3 regions of the Gracilibacillus caseinilyticus genome follow, and region 1 is predicted to be linked to each of the others. Evidence: a T-box and tRNA genes for the amino acid it is inferred to sense, from the RefSeq annotation. Region 1 holds a T-box; the other regions hold tRNA genes.
What was found. The T-box of region 1 lies ahead of thrS (threonine--tRNA ligase). A T-box ahead of a tRNA ligase gene usually reads a tRNA of that ligase, here a tRNA-Thr.

Region 1 (6,077 bases):
TTAGCAAATAAGTGACTAGTATATGCGTGAGAACGTTTTACCTTCCCACTACCTGTTTTTCTCATTCTTTTAGCAGTTCCGCTGTGTGATTTCATTTTTGGCATTGTAACTCTTCCTCCTTGAAACTAGAATCTATTTAACAGTCGCATTCTTAGCGCGTTATTATTTTTCGTTTACAGGCGCAAGCATCAAGAACATACTGCGGCCTTCCATTTTGGGTTTTTGTTCAACCGTAGAAAGGTCTTTGCATTCTTCTGCCATACGTTCTAATACTTTCTGACCTAATTCTTTATGGGTAATCGCACGTCCACGGAAGCGAATAGAGACTTTAACTTTGTCTCCTTTAGATAAGAATTTACGTGCATTACGAAGCTTCGTGTTAAAGTCATGCTCTTCAATACCAGGGCTAAGACGTACTTCTTTAACGTTAATGACTTTTTGTTTCTTACGAGCTTCTTTTTCTTTCTTCTGTTGCTCGAAACGGTATTTACCGTAATCCATGATCCGGCATACCGGTGGTTTTGCTTTTGGCGCAACCAATACTAGATCTAGATTTCTTGTTTGAGCAATGTCTAGCGCTTCTTGACGAGATTTAACTCCTAATTGATCCCCATTTGAATCAATGAGACGCACCTCACGTGCCCGAATACTCTCATTGACGTTCATATCTTTGCTAATAATCAGCCACCTCCGAAATATAATCAAAGCGTAATGAAACATGATCATTGACAAGTTAAAGATTTTCATAAAAAAAGTGTCGGTACACATACGGCACCCACACATCCTGTTATTTCATTACAATAAAGTCGGATATATACCTGTCAACTACAACGTTGTGTCAATCAGGTGAGAAGCGGGTGCTTCTACTTGTCTCTTCTGATCATATTTAATTTACCTAAACTATATTAGCATCCATTGAAAGGTTTGTCAACAATTCATTAATTTTTTATGCATTGCACATGGAAGAAGTGCTTTGGATATTGAATCAACCAGAACATTCACATTCATTAAAAATGACGGCATCTTTATATCATCTTCACAAATAAGAAACCAGCCTTAACCTAGGCCGGTACTGACTAACATAAAGTTCATAATTCCTCCTATAATCCGGATTATGTTAACTAGAACTATATGACAATGTGGTAATTTTGAGGTTTTTATAGTGGGTAACAACGCTTAAGAAAAGTTCTACAACGTATGGAACAGTTAAAAGCAGTGGTTCTAAACATTCAATTAATTCTATTATTTATGGACAATTAGGATTGCGCTCAAAATCCTAATTCATATAAAAGTTGTAGAGTACCTACCCCAGCGTAGGCCAACCACTTAGACTCCCGCGGGACATGCAGGTGCTGAAGATCCACTTTGTAAAGCGGTCTTCTTTACAAAGTTAGCTTCAGCCGTGCCCGCAGGACGCGAAGTGGTTGGCCGGAGCGGTCTGCCAGTACATGAACAATTTCAAAATTACCACTAAGCAGCTAGTTAACATAATCCGATTATCAGAACTAATACTTTTTATTTTTGTTCTGGAGTTAGATTCCATTCTGCCACTCGCATTATTTTTTCATTATAATTAAAAATGCATCTTCCACATGAGAAGATGCATTTTTGTTTATTTCTTACGCAACGTTTTTTGCTGGATCTCATCGAGAATCAGTGATTTGAAGGCGTCAAGTTTTAATGTTTCGGAGTCTTGTTCGCCATAGCGTCTTACGTTTACTGCGCCTGCTTCTACTTCCTTATCACCTACGATTAGGGCGAATGGAATTTTAGCAGTTTGAGCCTCGCGGATCTTGTAGCCGATTTTTTCATCGCGTTCGTCTACTTCAACACGAACACCTGCGAATCGTAATTCTTCTTCTACTTTTTTCGCATAGTCGGCATGTGCATCCGCTGATACAGGAATAATTCTTACTTGATTTGGCGCAAGCCACGTAGGGAATGCTCCTTTGTACTCTTCGATCAAGAAGGCAACAAATCGTTCCATTGTGGACACGACACCACGGTGAATAACTACCGGGCGATGTTCTTTACCATCTTCGCCTATATATGTCAGGTCAAAACGCTCCGGTAAATGAAAATCTAATTGAACAGTCGATAATGTTTCATCTTTACCTAGAGCTGTTTTTACTTGCACATCAAGCTTCGGTCCATAGAAAGCTGCCTCGCCTTCTGCTTCTACATACTCTAGATTCATTTCTTCCATTGTTTCTTTTAACAAGGACTGGGCTTTTTCCCACATTTCATCGTTATCAATATATTTCTCTGTATCTGCCGGATCACGATAAGACAGACGGAAGTAATAATCATCGATGCCAAAGTCCTTATATACATTTTTGACAAGTTCAACGACACGGATAAATTCATCTTTCAATTGGTCAGGACGCGCAAAGATATGGGCATCATTTAGCGTCATTGCTCTCACACGCTGAAGACCAGCAAGTGCCCCGGACATTTCGTGACGATGCATCGTGCCTAATTCTGCAATTCGAACAGGCAGATTACGGTAACTGTGCAGCTCATTTTTGTACACCATCATATGGTGTGGACAGTTCATCGGACGTAAGATAAGTTCTTCATTATCCATTTCCATCGGAGGGAAAATATCATCTTGATAATGATCCCAGTGCCCACTTGTCTGATATAGTTCTTTACTGCCCAAGATCGGGGTATATACATGGTTGTATCCCAATCTTTCCTCTAAATCGACAATGTAACGTTCAATCGTACGACGGATCGTTGCGCCGTTCGGCAACCATAACGGCAAACCTTGGCCAACTTTTTGAGAAATAGTGAAAATGCCTAATTCTTTTCCTAATTTACGGTGGTCGCGTTCTTTCGCTTCTTCACGCATACGCATATAGTCTTCAAGCTGGCTCTGCTTTTCGAAAGCAGTCCCATAAATACGCTGAAGCATTTTGTTATTGCTGTCTCCTCGCCAGTATGCACCTGAAATACTTAACAGCTTGAATACTTTCAGCTTACTTGTCTGGGGTACATGAACACCACGACATAAGTCAAAGAATTCTCCTTGTTCATATAACGTGACAGTTTCCCCTTCCGGAATTGCTTCTAACAATTCTAACTTTAAATCGTCGCCAATTTCTTCATAAATGGCTTTTGCTTCTTCTCTCGTAACTTCTTTGCGTACTATTTCCAGATTTTTATCCACGATACGTTTCATTTCTTTTTCAATACGTGGTAAATCCTCTGGTGTAATCGATTCTTCCATGTCGATATCATAATAGAAGCCATCTTCTATTGTTGGTCCGACACCTAATTTCACATTGCTGTACAGGCGCTTAATAGCTTGTGCCATCAAATGCGCTGTCGAATGTCTGGTAATTTCTACGCCATCGTCTGATTTGATTGTCACGATTTCAATAGCGCCATCTGATGCGAGTGGTGTACGCAAATCATAAAACGTGTCATCTAACTTAATGGCTAATGCTTGTTTTTTTAACCCTGGCGAAATAGACGCTGCTATGTCTTCACCTGTTGTTCCTTTGTCAAAAGATTTGACATTTCCATCTGGAAACGTAATGTGAATCTGATCCAATGGTAACACGCTCCTTTTTCCTCTGTTGCTCGGCTTATGACGACAAACAAAAAACGCCCATCCCCCTACAAAAAGTAAAGGGACGAGCGTTAGTACCCGTGGTTCCACCCAAATTCCTGCAAATACTTGCAGACGCTTGATAAATCGATAACGATGATTAGTCGCTGCTAATTAGTAGCTATGCGTTCCTCAGCAGTGCTCAGAGGTGGTAACAGTTTGCGGTCATACAGAAAACTTTCAGCCAAGGTTTTCTTCTCTAATCAAGTAAGCCTTTCAAACAGTCTTGTCCTCGTCAAAGCCATTAATACTATTATGCGCTAATTATAACGATTGCTGGAGAAAAAATCAAGACTCTTTTTCCTCAGCCGATAAAAAAGGAAAGTATTCCACTGGATAAAACGTATACCGCTCCTGAAAAATGGTCATTATTGTATGAGTTCTTGATTCGAATTGGTCGTCACCATAAAAGTAAACATGATTCGGAGCTAGCATGATTAATGGGGATACATCCCATTCTTCTTGCTCAAGTCCAAAAATAAATAACGGAAAACGAGTTTTTAATTCAGTAAATTCTTCGATCGTGTATTGCTCACCGTTTTCTTTATGAATAAGAAAATGCTCCCCCTGCAACACATGTACGACATCCACTTCCGGTGTTTTTCGTTTGATGAACTCGCGTATGGAATGAATGAAATCCTGGTATTCTTCTTCTCTTTTGAATTCATCGATCGCCATCCCCACCATATCCGTTAATAGATCAATGTAATGATGGAGCCTGAAATGAATAATGGAATCAACTTGTACAAAACTTGAATCAATTTGCATCGTAAAGATCGTAGTCAGTGTATCACGGAGTTCGTGCTGATGGATCCTGTCTTCATAAACGGATTCATCTTTCTCAAGCAAGGATCTGGCAATCGCAGTAATACGCTCGATTTCTTCCTGACTCGAGAAATAGTATTTTTTTCTTAATATATGTTGAATCATTGCTGTCTCACGACACTGAATAAATATCCTGCTTAATAATGGTGCTAAATGCCTCTTCGCATCATCCAAAACCATTTCCTGCTGCAGCGAAAGTTGAATTTGATTTTTTTTAGTCCGTTTACGGTTTGCCTTCCAAATGTTTTCTTGCTTAGCAAGCTGATAGAACACTTCTGCTTCACTGTCTTGTTCAAAGTATACTTCTAACACATATCATCACCCTCATCACCATCGAACTGATATATTATATGGGTGAAGATGAAAAAAAATAACCTCTGTCTTATGATTAGACAGAAGTCATGTTTATTCACTCGATCGAAACCGATCCGTTAACTCGATCGGTTTACTAAGTTGTGTAATTCGCTCAATGATACGACCCGCTTTGATCGTTTCCACATCCCCGCGATTCGAAGTAGACAAATGGTACTCCAACTGTTCCAAATTGTAATTAGACGTAAAGAAAACAGGTAATTCTTCCATCATCCGATATTGCAGTATTGCCCCTAACACTTCGTCACGAAACCAAGGAGAGATTGATTCAGCACCTATGTCATCGAACATAAGCACTTGAGCGGTCTTAAATGATTCCAACTTCTGCTGGAATTGATTGTCACCAATGGATGCTTTCATTTCGCGAACAAATTCAGGCATATAAATAATATCAGACTTAACGTAATGCTTTTTCAGTTCATTGGCAACTACACCAAGAATATAGGACTTACCTGTACCAAACGGGCCATGTAAGTATATTCCTCTGTGATAGTCACCTTTGGAGAAGTGCTGGACAAATTCGATTATTTCTTTAATAATTTCCTTACGCTCGTAGGATGAAGCATCCATCTCTTCCAGTTTCGCCTGTTTGATTTGCTTTGGAATATATAAGCTTTGTACGAGTTCTTCTTTCTTCTGTTGCGCTTCCTGATCCAATTTATTGGGACATTTTTCATAGCGGAGTGACATGTCGTTATTGTCTATATCCAAATGCGGTGTATAACCTTTTATAATATTTTTACACCCTTCGACATTGGGACAATCTGCGCAATTCTTGGAAGCTTGCTGGTATTCATACAGTTTCATCAAATGGCGGTTCATATCCTGTTCATCCAATTCAACATGATCACGCAAAATTGCCTGAATGTCCGGGTCATTAATTACACTTTCCCGTTGTTGTGTAAATTGTTGTTTCATTCGTTTATTTTCATTCATCCATTTTTTCATAGCGGACTGGATTGGCTCCATGACGATCACCCTTATTCTTCATTCGCCTGCTGGGCCAAATAATCTGCCAGCATTGCGTCTGCTTCTTTTGCTTTTTGTTCTTTTTCCTGCGATGTTTCTTGTCGTTTTGGTTTCTGTTGTTGTTTTTGCTGTTTGTACCAATCTGGAACGATATCCTTCTTTGTAGATTTGTTCTGGTATCGCTGGTTTGACTTGCCGTTCGTTGTCCATTGTTGATATTTCTTATTTTCGGACTTTGCAAGTGTCATCGCCTGTCTCACTGTTTTGACATTCTTTCGTGACCAGTGACTGGCAA
Region 2 (6,077 bases), 2.0 Mb from region 1:
GATGACAAGACATCAAACAATAACCAACTCGCTTTTCATTGGAATAAAGTAAGTATAGTTAAGTGAAGAAGGGCGCACGGTGGATGCCTTGGCACTAGGAGCCGATGAAGGACGGGACAAACACCGATATGTCTCGGGGAGCCGTACGTAGGCCTTGATCCGAGAATTTCCGAATGGGGAAACCCTCTGCTCGTCATGGAGTAGAACATTTATCTGAATCCATAGGATAAATGAGGCAGACCCGGGGAACTGAAACATCTCAGTACCCGGAGGAAGAGAAAGCAAACGCGATTTCCCGAGTAGCGGCGAGCGAAACGGAATTAGCCCAAACCAAAAAGCTTGCTTTTTGGGGTTGTAGGACACTCCTTTGGAGTTACAAAGAAATACATTAGACGAAGTGGTCTGGAAAGGCCCATCATAGAAGGTAACAATCCTGTAGTCGAAAATGTGTTTCCTCCGGAGTGGATCCTGAGTACGGCGGAACACGTGAAATTCCGTCGGAATCCGGGAGGACCATCTCCCAAGGCTAAATACTCCCTAGTGACCGATAGTGAACCAGTACCGTGAGGGAAAGGTGAAAAGCACCCCGGGAGGGGAGTGAAAGAGAACCTGAAACCGTGTGCCTACAAGTAGTCGGAGCCCTTTTATGGGTGACGGCGTACCTTTTGTAGAATGGACCGGCGAGTTACGATCCCCTGCAAGGTTAAGTGGAAGACACGGAGCCGCAGCGAAAGCGAGTCTGAACAGGGCGTTTTAGTAGGTGGTCGTAGACCCGAAACCGTGTGATCTACCCATGTCCAGGGTGAAGGTCAGGTAACACTGACTGGAGGCCCGAACCCACGCACGTTGAAAAGTGCGGGGATGAGGTGTGGGTAGGGGTGAAATGCCAATCGAACACGGAGATAGCTGGTTCTCTCCGAAATAGCTTTAGGGCTAGCCTCAAGGCATGTATGTTGGAGGTAGAGCACTGATTGGACTAGGGGCCCTTACCGGGTTACCGAATTCAGTCAAACTCCGAATGCCAATCATATTACCTTGGGAGTCAGACTATGGGTGATAAGGTTCATAGTCGAAAGGGAAACAGCCCAGACCGTCAGCTAAGGTCCCAAAGTATACGTTAAGTGGAAAAGGATGTGGCGTTGCATAGACAACCAGGATGTTGGCTTAGAAGCAGCCATCATTTAAAGAGTGCGTAATAGCTCACTGGTCGAGTGACGCTGCGCCGAAAATATACCGGGGCTAAACGTATCACCGAAGCTACGGATTGATCTACGATCAATGGTAGGAGAGCGTTCTAAGTGCAGCGAAGTCAGACCGTGAGGACTGGTGGAGCGCTTAGAAGTGAGAATGCCGGTATGAGTAGCGAAAAAGAAGTGAGAATCTTCTTCACCGAATGCCTAAGGTTTCCTGAGGAAGGCTCGTCCGCTCAGGGTTAGTCGGGGCCTAAGCCGAGGCCGAAAGGCGTAGGCGATGGACAACAGGTTGATATTCCTGTACCACCCAATTCCGTTTGAGTGATGGGGGGACGCAGAAGGATAAGGAATGCGCACCACTGGATGTGTGCGTTGAAGCAGTAAGTGAGTCAGATAGGCAAATCCGTCTGGCAATCACAAGCTGTGATCAGGAGGGAAATATAGTACCGAAGTTCCGGATTTCACGCTGCCAAGAAAAGCCTCTAGCAAGGAAAAGGGTGCCCGTACCGCAAACCGACACAGGTAGGCGAGGAGAGAATCCTAAGGTGATCGGGAGAACTCTCGTTAAGGAACTCGGCAAAATGACCCCGTAACTTCGGGAGAAGGGGTGCTTCTTTTGCGAGAAGCCGCAGTGAAAAGGCCCAAGCGACTGTTTAGCAAAAACACAGGTCTCTGCGAAGCCGTAAGGCGAAGTATAGGGGCTGACACCTGCCCGGTGCTGGAAGGTTAAGGGGATGCGTTAGCATTAGCGAAGCGTTGAACCGAAGCCCCAGTAAACGGCGGCCGTAACTATAACGGTCCTAAGGTAGCGAAATTCCTTGTCGGGTAAGTTCCGACCCGCACGAAAGGTGCAACGACTTGGGCACTGTCTCAACGAGAGACCCGGTGAAATTATACTATGCGTGAAGATGCGCATTACCCGCGACAGGACGGAAAGACCCCGTGGAGCTTTACTGTAGCCTGATATTGAATGTTGGTACAGCTTGTACAGGATAGGTGGGAGCCTGAGATACGTGAGCGCTAGCTTACGTGGAGGCGCCGGTGGGATACCACCCTGGCTGTATTGACCTTCTAACCCAGAACCGTGATCCGGTTCGGAGACAGTGTCAGGTGGGCAGTTTGACTGGGGCGGTCGCCTCCTAAAATGTAACGGAGGCGCCCAAAGGTTCCCTCAGAATGGTTGGAAATCATTCGCAGAGTGCAAAGGCAGAAGGGAGCTTGACTGCGAGACCTACAAGTCGAGCAGGGACGAAAGTCGGGCTTAGTGATCCGGCGGTACCGAATGGAAGGGCCGTCGCTCAACGGATAAAAGCTACCCCGGGGATAACAGGCTTATCTCCCCCAAGAGTCCACATCGACGGGGAGGTTTGGCACCTCGATGTCGGCTCATCGCATCCTGGGGCTGTAGTCGGTCCCAAGGGTTGGGCTGTTCGCCCATTAAAGCGGTACGCGAGCTGGGTTCAGAACGTCGTGAGACAGTTCGGTCCCTATCCGTCGTGGGCGTTGGAAGTTTGAGAGGAGCTGTCCTTAGTACGAGAGGACCGGGATGGACACACCGCTGGTGCACCAGTTGTTCTGCCAAGAGCATCGCTGGGTAGCTACGTGTGGAAGGGATAAGTGCTGAAAGCATCTAAGCATGAAGCCCCCCTCAAGATGAGACTTCCCATCACGTAAGTGAGTAAGATCCCTCAGAGACGATGAGGTTGATAGGTTCGAGGTGGAAGCATGGTGACATGTGAAGCTGACGAATACTAATAGATCGAGGACTTATCTATACAAATGTTTCTGATGTGCAACGGTTCGTTGATGTCTGTCTCTTGTCTTATCTAGTTTTCAGGGTGCAAACCCATGTAATAATATAGGATGATCGATTAAAATCGTCACATCCATGTGACAACATCGATCGACCAACATCCTTGTTGGTCTGGTAGCGATAGCGAAGAGGTCACACCTGTTCCCATGCCGAACACAGCAGTTAAGCTCTTCAGCGCCCATGGTAGTTGGGGCTCGCGCCCCTGCAAGAGTAGGACGTTGCCAGGCTATGTAATTTTTACAGCTTTGAGAAGCAGCCAGATGAATAGTATTCCACAGTAGCTCAGTGGTAGAGCAATCGGCTGTTAACCGATCGGTCGTAGGTTCGAATCCTACCTGTGGAGCCATATGCTTCCATAGCTCAGTTCGGTAGAGCACTTCCATGGTAAGGAAGGGGTCGCCGGTTCAAGTCCGGCTGGAAGCTCTGCTATTTTTATGACATATTGTATTGGCCCGTTGGTCAAGTGGTTAAGACACCGCCCTTTCACGGCGGTAACACGGGTTCGAATCCCGTACGGGTCACCATAAATACCACTTAACTTTTAGGAAAGTATAAATCCTTTTAAATGGAGGATTAGCTCAGCTGGGAGAGCACTTGCCTTACAAGCAAGGGGTCGCAGGTTCGAGCCCTGCATCCTCCACCATTAGCCGGTCTAGCTCAATTGGTAGAGCAACTGACTTGTAATCAGTAGGTTGGGGGTTCAAGTCCTCTGGCCGGCACCAGTCAAGTTCATATAGATACATGGAGGGATAGCGAAGTTGGCCAAACGCGGCGGACTGTAAATCCGCTCCCATCGGGTTCGTAGGTTCGAGTCCTACTCCCTCCACCATTGTATAAAAAGTTATTAAGTGTATATACTATTTTTGTACACTTTTTCATTTTATTGGTGGGCTATAGCCAAGCGGTAAGGCAACGGTTTTTGGTACCGTCATGCGCTGGTTCGAATCCAGCTAGCCCAGCCATTTTTATTTGTGCATTTTTTGCACTGTGTACTATATCAATAAAAAGTAAGAGCCATTAGCTCAGTTGGTAGAGCATCTGACTTTTAATCAGAGGGTCGGAGGTTCGAATCCTCCATGGCTCACCACTTTTGGGGCCTTAGCTCAGCTGGGAGAGCGCCTGCTTTGCACGCAGGAGGTCAGCGGTTCGATCCCGCTAGGCTCCACCATTATATATAAATAATAAGTAACCGACAAGCGATTTTCAATAGAGAAACGCTTTTTTTATTGTTTAAATAAAATAGAAGTCGATAAAATCAAGATTAGAATTAGAAGGAAACTACATAATAAATGAGTTTGAAATACAACTAATATTAGTCACGATAACAGCCGAATCTACATCGTATTTTCTTATTATAAAATATACGATGTAAATTCGACTTTTCTTTTTTAAGGTAAAGGAATCCTGCTAATATGATGAGGATTTGTCTCGTTCTACAGTAAATTTCGCGAATATGAATATTTTAACTTTCACATTTGTTTGACCTCTAGCCCTCATTCTTTTCATATATTTGTTGTAATGAACATGTATTAGTTACATAATCATTACCAACGATAAAACCGCATTGATCGTAGTAATCGATATAAACAATATCTTCCTCAAGATAGCGCTTAGTAGCATAATCGATTCGAAATGATATGTCATTAACTTTTAATACAGTATCAGTCTTTCTTTGATCATCACAAAAAAGTGAGAAAATAACAGATAACCCACAGCCGCCAGTTAAAGTAGCATCTATTCTCGGCAATTGTCCGTCTGGGATTTTCAACATTCTTAATTGTTTCTGTGCCTTCTTGCTAATTGTAATAATCATATCTCCACTCCCTTTTGAAGTGAAACAAAATCTTTTATACCTCGGTCGTCTCATTCACATACACTACTTCTTTTGGTCTTATATATCGTAATACCGGCTTTCGAGCAGCCTTTGTTTCATTAATTCTTCCGATGACAGTAGTATGAGGAGCTTCTAATACCCTCATTGGATTTTCCTCTACCTCCGTTGCAATATTAGTCATTGCTTCTGCAAACGCATCTAATGTTTCTTTCGTTTCTGTTTCTGTTGGCTCTATCATTAAACATTCTTCAACGTTTAAAGGAAAGTAGATGGTTGGTGGATGATAACCGAAATCCAATAATCGTTTTGCCATATCGATCGTTCGAACCCCCAGCTTTTTCTGTTTAGATCCTGATAATACAAATTCATGTTTGCAAAATTGAGGATAAGGTGAATCAAAATAAGGCTCCAATTTCTTTTGAAGATAGTTCGCATGTAATACAGCTGATTCTGATACTTGACGCAGTCCTTCAGGTCCCATAGTGCGAATGTATGTGAACGCACGGACAAGAATTCCAAAGTTTCCATAATAACCTTTCACTTGACCGATGGACAATGGATGATCGTAATTTAATGTGTATTGGTCTTCATTTTTCTCAATAAGAGGTACAGGTAAATAAGGGATAAGCTCTTTTTTTACACCGACAGGCCCTGCACCCGGACCTCCACCGCCATGTGGAGTTGTAAAGGTTTTGTGAAGATTGAAGTGTACAATGTCAAACCCCATCTTGCCTGGGGTTGTTTTTCCTAGAATTGCATTAGCATTTGCACCGTCATAATATAGTAATCCACCAATATCATGAACTACCTCAGCGATTTCTACTATTTCATTTTCAAAGAGTCCCAGTGTATTAGGATTGGTAAGCATTAATGCTGCAGTATCACTATCAACATGCTTCTTTAGTTCAACTATATCAACTAGTCCATTTTGATTGGATGGTATCGTTACTGTTGTAAATCCTGCAACAGAAGCGCTAGCAGGGTTTGTTCCATGAGCGGAGTCAGGAACAAGTACTTTTGTTCTAGTTTCGCCTTTTTGTTGATGAAAAGCTTTGGCTATCATTAAGCCGGTCCATTCACCTTGAGCACCAGCAGAAGGCTGTAAAGTGACAGCATCCATTCCAGATATTTCAGCTAGGTCACACTGGAGGTCGTATAATAATTGAAGTGCTCCTTGCACGGTTTTTTCTGGCTGATATGGATGAATGTGACTGAAACCGGCGAGACGAGCTACGTC
Region 3 (6,077 bases), 1.9 Mb from region 1:
GCTATCTCCGTGTTCGATTGGCATTTCACCCCTACCCACACCTCATCCCCGCACTTTTCAACGTGCGTGGGTTCGGGCCTCCAGTCAGTGTTACCTGACCTTCACCCTGGACATGGGTAGATCACACGGTTTCGGGTCTACGACCACCTACTAAAACGCCCTGTTCAGACTCGCTTTCGCTGCGGCTCCGTGTCTTCCACTTAACCTTGCAGGGGATCGTAACTCGCCGGTCCATTCTACAAAAGGTACGCCGTCACCCATAAAAGGGCTCCGACTACTTGTAGGCACACGGTTTCAGGTTCTCTTTCACTCCCCTCCCGGGGTGCTTTTCACCTTTCCCTCACGGTACTGGTTCACTATCGGTCACTAGGGAGTATTTAGCCTTGGGAGATGGTCCTCCCGGATTCCGACGGAATTTCACGTGTTCCGCCGTACTCAGGATCCACTCCGGAGGAAACACATTTTCGACTACAGGATTGTTACCTTCTATGATGGGCCTTTCCAGACCACTTCGTCTAATGTATTTCTTTGTAACTCCAAAGGAGTGTCCTACAACCCCAAAAAGCAAGCTTTTTGGTTTGGGCTAATTCCGTTTCGCTCGCCGCTACTCGGGAAATCGCGTTTGCTTTCTCTTCCTCCGGGTACTGAGATGTTTCAGTTCCCCGGGTCTGCCTCATTTATCCTATGGATTCAGATAAATGTTCTACTCCATGACGAGCAGAGGGTTTCCCCATTCGGAAATTCTCGGATCAAGGCCTACGTACGGCTCCCCGAGACATATCGGTGTTTGTCCCGTCCTTCATCGGCTCCTAGTGCCAAGGCATCCACCGTGCGCCCTTCTTCACTTAACTATACTTACTTTATTTCAATGAAAAGCGAGTTGGTTATTGTTTGATGTCTTGTCATCAGTTTCGTTTCCACAGCTGTCAAGCAGTTGCTTCCACGTCCTGATTACTCTTATCTAGTTTTCAAGGTACAAGTTCAAGAGAGTATTGATCTCTCAAAACTGAACCAAACAACCAAGTATGATTTGTCACCTTGTAAAAGGTGTTCCTATAATCCTTAGAAAGGAGGTGATCCAGCCGCACCTTCCGATACGGCTACCTTGTTACGACTTCACCCCAATCATTGGCCCCACCTTCGGCGGCTGGCTCCAAAGGTTACCCCACCGACTTCGGGTGTTGCCAACTCTCGTGGTGTGACGGGCGGTGTGTACAAGGCCCGGGAACGTATTCACCGTGGCATGCTGATCCACGATTACTAGCGATTCCGGCTTCATGCAGGCGAGTTGCAGCCTGCAATCCGAACTGAGAATGGTTTTATGGGATTTGCTTGACCTCGCGGTTTCGCTGCCCTCTGTACCATCCATTGTAGCACGTGTGTAGCCCAGGTCATAAGGGGCATGATGATTTGACGTCATCCCCACCTTCCTCCGGTTTGTCACCGGCAGTCACCTTAGAGTGCCCAACTTAATGCTGGCAACTAAGATCAAGGGTTGCGCTCGTTGCGGGACTTAACCCAACATCTCACGACACGAGCTGACGACAACCATGCACCACCTGTCATTCGGTCCCCGAAGGGAACTCCCTATCTCTAGGGACATCCGAAGATGTCAAGACCTGGTAAGGTTCTTCGCGTTGCTTCGAATTAAACCACATGCTCCACCGCTTGTGCGGGCCCCCGTCAATTCTTTTGAGTTTCAGCCTTGCGGCCGTACTCCCCAGGCGGAGTGCTTAATGCGTTAACTGCAGCACTAAGGGGCGGAAACCCCCTAACACCTAGCACTCATCGTTTACGGCGTGGACTACCAGGGTATCTAATCCTGTTCGCTCCCCACGCTTTCGCACCTCAGCGTCAGTTACAGACCAGAGAGTCGCCTTCGCCACTGGTGTTCCTCCACATATCTACGCATTTCACCGCTACACGTGGAATTCCACTCTCCTCTTCTGCACTCAAGTTCCCCAGTTTCCAATGACCGCTTGCGGTTGAGCCGCAAGATTTCACATCAGACTTAAGAAACCGCCTACGCGCGCTTTACGCCCAATAATTCCGGACAACGCTTGCCCCCTACGTATTACCGCGGCTGCTGGCACGTAGTTAGCCGGGGCTTCCTCGATAGGTACCGTCAAGGTGCCGCCCTGTTTGAACGGCACTTGTTCTTCCCTAACAACAGAACTTTACGATCCGAAAACCTTCTTCGTTCACGCGGCGTTGCTCCGTCAGACTTTCGTCCATTGCGGAAGATTCCCTACTGCTGCCTCCCGTAGGAGTCTGGGCCGTGTCTCAGTCCCAGTGTGGCCGATCACCCTCTCAGGTCGGCTACGCATCGTTGCCTTGGTGAGCCGTTACCTCACCAACTAGCTAATGCGCCGCGGGCCCATCTGTAAGTAATAGCCAGAGGCCATCTTTCAACATTCCTTCATGCGAAGCAATGTATTATCCGGTATTAGCCCCGGTTTCCCGGGGTTATCCCAATCTTACAGGCAGGTTGCCCACGTGTTACTCACCCGTCCGCCGCTCGTTCCACTAACGTCCTCCCGAAGGATTCAGTTAGCTTCCCGCGCTCGACTTGCATGTATTAGGCACGCCGCCAGCGTTCGTCCTGAGCCAAGATCAAACTCTCAATAAAGTTGACTTGCGCTCGCTTCTATAAGCTAGCTTGTTTATTAATTCATACTGGTTGTTTTGTTCAGTTTTCAAAGATCAAACACACAAAAAATGGTGGAGCCTAGCGGGATCGAACCGCTGACCTCCTGCGTGCAAAGCAGGCGCTCTCCCAGCTGAGCTAAGGCCCCACAAATAAAATTTGATTAATGGTCGGGAAGACAGGATTTGAACCTGCGACCCCTTGGTCCCAAACCAAGTGCTCTACCAAGCTGAGCTACTTCCCGATAATGGCGCGCCCGAGAGGAGTCGAACCCCTAACCTTTTGATCCGTAGTCAAACGCTCTATCCAATTGAGCTACGGGCGCTATACGTGGTGCCGAGGGCCGGACTCGAACCGGCACGGTGGAAACCCACCGCAGGATTTTAAGTCCTGTGCGTCTGCCAATTCCGCCACCCCGGCAAGGAAATACATTCTAACCACCTGGCAAACTTGGCGATTAAAAATCCTGGAGCGGAAGACGGGATTCGAACCCGCGACCCCCACCTTGGCAAGGTGGTGTTCTACCACTGAACTACTTCCGCATAATTATAAAATTAAGAAAATGTATGGTGCGGGTGGAGGGACTTGAACCCCCACGTCGAGAGACACTAGATCCTAAGTCTAGCGCGTCTGCCAATTCCGCCACACCCGCATAAATAAATGGTGAGCCATGGAGGATTCGAACCTCCGACCCTCTGATTAAAAGTCAGATGCTCTGCCAGCTGAGCTAATGGCTCTAAGATGAGTGGTGCCGGCCAGAGGACTTGAACCCCCAACCTACTGATTACAAGTCAGTTGCTCTACCAATTGAGCTAGACCGGCTAATGGTGGAGGATGCAGGGCTCGAACCTGCGACCCCTTGCTTGTAAGGCAAGTGCTCTCCCAGCTGAGCTAATCCTCCTATGTATGCCTGGCAACGTCCTACTCTTGCAGGGGCGCGAGCCCCAACTACCATGGGCGCTGAAGAGCTTAACTGCTGTGTTCGGCATGGGAACAGGTGTGACCTCTTCGCTATCGCTACCAGACTCTTTTTTCAAGGACAAGATATATTATAACTCACAATGCATATGGAATGCAAGAGTTTTTTTATACTTTTTATACCTTGAAAACTAGATAAGACAAGAGACAGACATCAACGAACCGTTGCACATCAGAAACATTTGTATAGATAAGTCCTCGATCTATTAGTATTCGTCAGCTTCACATGTCACCATGCTTCCACCTCGAACCTATCAACCTCATCGTCTCTGAGGGATCTTACTCACTTACGTGATGGGAAGTCTCATCTTGAGGGGGGCTTCATGCTTAGATGCTTTCAGCACTTATCCCTTCCACACGTAGCTACCCAGCGATGCTCTTGGCAGAACAACTGGTGCACCAGCGGTGTGTCCATCCCGGTCCTCTCGTACTAAGGACAGCTCCTCTCAAACTTCCAACGCCCACGACGGATAGGGACCGAACTGTCTCACGACGTTCTGAACCCAGCTCGCGTACCGCTTTAATGGGCGAACAGCCCAACCCTTGGGACCGACTACAGCCCCAGGATGCGATGAGCCGACATCGAGGTGCCAAACCTCCCCGTCGATGTGGACTCTTGGGGGAGATAAGCCTGTTATCCCCGGGGTAGCTTTTATCCGTTGAGCGACGGCCCTTCCATTCGGTACCGCCGGATCACTAAGCCCGACTTTCGTCCCTGCTCGACTTGTAGGTCTCGCAGTCAAGCTCCCTTCTGCCTTTGCACTCTGCGAATGATTTCCAACCATTCTGAGGGAACCTTTGGGCGCCTCCGTTACATTTTAGGAGGCGACCGCCCCAGTCAAACTGCCCACCTGACACTGTCTCCGAACCGGATCACGGTTCTGGGTTAGAAGGTCAATACAGCCAGGGTGGTATCCCACCGGCGCCTCCACGTAAGCTAGCGCTCACGTATCTCAGGCTCCCACCTATCCTGTACAAGCTGTACCAACATTCAATATCAGGCTACAGTAAAGCTCCACGGGGTCTTTCCGTCCTGTCGCGGGTAATGCGCATCTTCACGCATAGTATAATTTCACCGGGTCTCTCGTTGAGACAGTGCCCAAGTCGTTGCACCTTTCGTGCGGGTCGGAACTTACCCGACAAGGAATTTCGCTACCTTAGGACCGTTATAGTTACGGCCGCCGTTTACTGGGGCTTCGGTTCAACGCTTCGCTAATGCTAACGCATCCCCTTAACCTTCCAGCACCGGGCAGGTGTCAGCCCCTATACTTCGCCTTACGGCTTCGCAGAGACCTGTGTTTTTGCTAAACAGTCGCTTGGGCCTTTTCACTGCGGCTTCTCGCAAAAGAAGCACCCCTTCTCCCGAAGTTACGGGGTCATTTTGCCGAGTTCCTTAACGAGAGTTCTCCCGATCACCTTAGGATTCTCTCCTCGCCTACCTGTGTCGGTTTGCGGTACGGGCACCCTTTTCCTTGCTAGAGGCTTTTCTTGGCAGCGTGAAATCCGGAACTTCGGTACTATATTTCCCTCCTGATCACAGCTTGTGATTGCCAGACGGATTTGCCTATCTGACTCACTTACTGCTTCAACGCACACATCCAGTGGTGCGCATTCCTTATCCTTCTGCGTCCCCCCATCACTCAAACGGAATTGGGTGGTACAGGAATATCAACCTGTTGTCCATCGCCTACGCCTTTCGGCCTCGGCTTAGGCCCCGACTAACCCTGAGCGGACGAGCCTTCCTCAGGAAACCTTAGGCATTCGGTGAAGAAGATTCTCACTTCTTTTTCGCTACTCATACCGGCATTCTCACTTCTAAGCGCTCCACCAGTCCTCACGGTCTGACTTCGCTGCACTTAGAACGCTCTCCTACCATTGATCGTAGATCAATCCGTAGCTTCGGTGATACGTTTAGCCCCGGTATATTTTCGGCGCAGCGTCACTCGACCAGTGAGCTATTACGCACTCTTTAAATGATGGCTGCTTCTAAGCCAACATCCTGGTTGTCTATGCAACGCCACATCCTTTTCCACTTAACGTATACTTTGGGACCTTAGCTGACGGTCTGGGCTGTTTCCCTTTCGACTATGAACCTTATCACCCATAGTCTGACTCCCAAGGTAATATGATTGGCATTCGGAGTTTGACTGAATTCGGTAACCCGGTAAGGGCCCCTAGTCCAATCAGTGCTCTACCTCCAACATACATGCCTTGAGGCTAGCCCTAAAGCTATTTCGGAGAGAACCAGCTATCTCCGTGTTCGATTGGCATTTCACCCCTACCCACACCTCATCCCCGCACTTTTCAACGTGCGTGGGTTCGGGCCTCCAGTCAGTGTTACCTGACCTTCACCCTGGACATGGGTAGATCACACGGTTTCGGGTCTACGACCACCTACTAAAACGCCCTGTTCAGACTCGCTTTCGCTGCGGCTCCGTGTCTTCCACTTAAC

Region 2: it encodes a tRNA-Thr, which carries the amino acid that the T-box ahead of thrS (threonine--tRNA ligase) is inferred to sense. The anticodon was not compared.
Region 3: it encodes a tRNA-Thr, which carries the amino acid that the T-box ahead of thrS (threonine--tRNA ligase) is inferred to sense. The anticodon was not compared.

The regions. Positions count from the first base shown of each region.
Region 1 is NZ_CP095072.1:2,980,084-2,986,160, reverse strand. It holds gene rpmI (50S ribosomal protein L35) at 1-104, opposite strand, end outside; gene infC (translation initiation factor IF-3) at 163-666, opposite strand; ribosomal protein L20 leader region at 743-875, opposite strand; gene thrS (threonine--tRNA ligase) at 1,613-3,559, opposite strand; T-box leader at 3,635-3,864, opposite strand; gene ytxC (sporulation protein YtxC) at 3,905-4,753, opposite strand; gene dnaI (primosomal protein DnaI) at 4,847-5,782, opposite strand; gene MUN88_RS13975 (replication initiation and membrane attachment family protein) at 5,794-6,077, opposite strand, start outside.
Region 2 is NZ_CP095072.1:934,596-940,672, reverse strand. It holds rRNA gene MUN88_RS04510 (23S ribosomal RNA) at 57-2,968, shown strand; rRNA gene rrf (5S ribosomal RNA) at 3,117-3,233, shown strand; tRNA gene MUN88_RS04500 (tRNA-Asn) at 3,278-3,352, shown strand; tRNA gene MUN88_RS04495 (tRNA-Thr) at 3,356-3,429, shown strand; tRNA gene MUN88_RS04490 (tRNA-Glu) at 3,456-3,530, shown strand; tRNA gene MUN88_RS04485 (tRNA-Val) at 3,574-3,649, shown strand; tRNA gene MUN88_RS04480 (tRNA-Thr) at 3,653-3,728, shown strand; tRNA gene MUN88_RS04475 (tRNA-Tyr) at 3,750-3,835, shown strand; tRNA gene MUN88_RS04470 (tRNA-Gln) at 3,894-3,968, shown strand; tRNA gene MUN88_RS04465 (tRNA-Lys) at 4,018-4,093, shown strand; tRNA gene MUN88_RS04460 (tRNA-Ala) at 4,099-4,174, shown strand; gene MUN88_RS04455 (iron-sulfur cluster biosynthesis family protein) at 4,493-4,873, opposite strand; gene gcvPB (aminomethyl-transferring glycine dehydrogenase subunit GcvPB) at 4,854-6,077, opposite strand, start outside.
Region 3 is NZ_CP095072.1:1,043,237-1,049,313, forward strand. It holds rRNA gene MUN88_RS05130 (23S ribosomal RNA) at 1-851, opposite strand, end outside; rRNA gene MUN88_RS05135 (16S ribosomal RNA) at 1,067-2,629, opposite strand; tRNA gene MUN88_RS05140 (tRNA-Ala) at 2,720-2,795, opposite strand; tRNA gene MUN88_RS05145 (tRNA-Pro) at 2,815-2,891, opposite strand; tRNA gene MUN88_RS05150 (tRNA-Arg) at 2,896-2,972, opposite strand; tRNA gene MUN88_RS05155 (tRNA-Leu) at 2,979-3,067, opposite strand; tRNA gene MUN88_RS05160 (tRNA-Gly) at 3,115-3,189, opposite strand; tRNA gene MUN88_RS05165 (tRNA-Leu) at 3,215-3,299, opposite strand; tRNA gene MUN88_RS05170 (tRNA-Lys) at 3,309-3,384, opposite strand; tRNA gene MUN88_RS05175 (tRNA-Thr) at 3,394-3,469, opposite strand; tRNA gene MUN88_RS05180 (tRNA-Val) at 3,473-3,548, opposite strand; rRNA gene rrf (5S ribosomal RNA) at 3,556-3,672, opposite strand; rRNA gene MUN88_RS05190 (23S ribosomal RNA) at 3,812-6,077, opposite strand, start outside.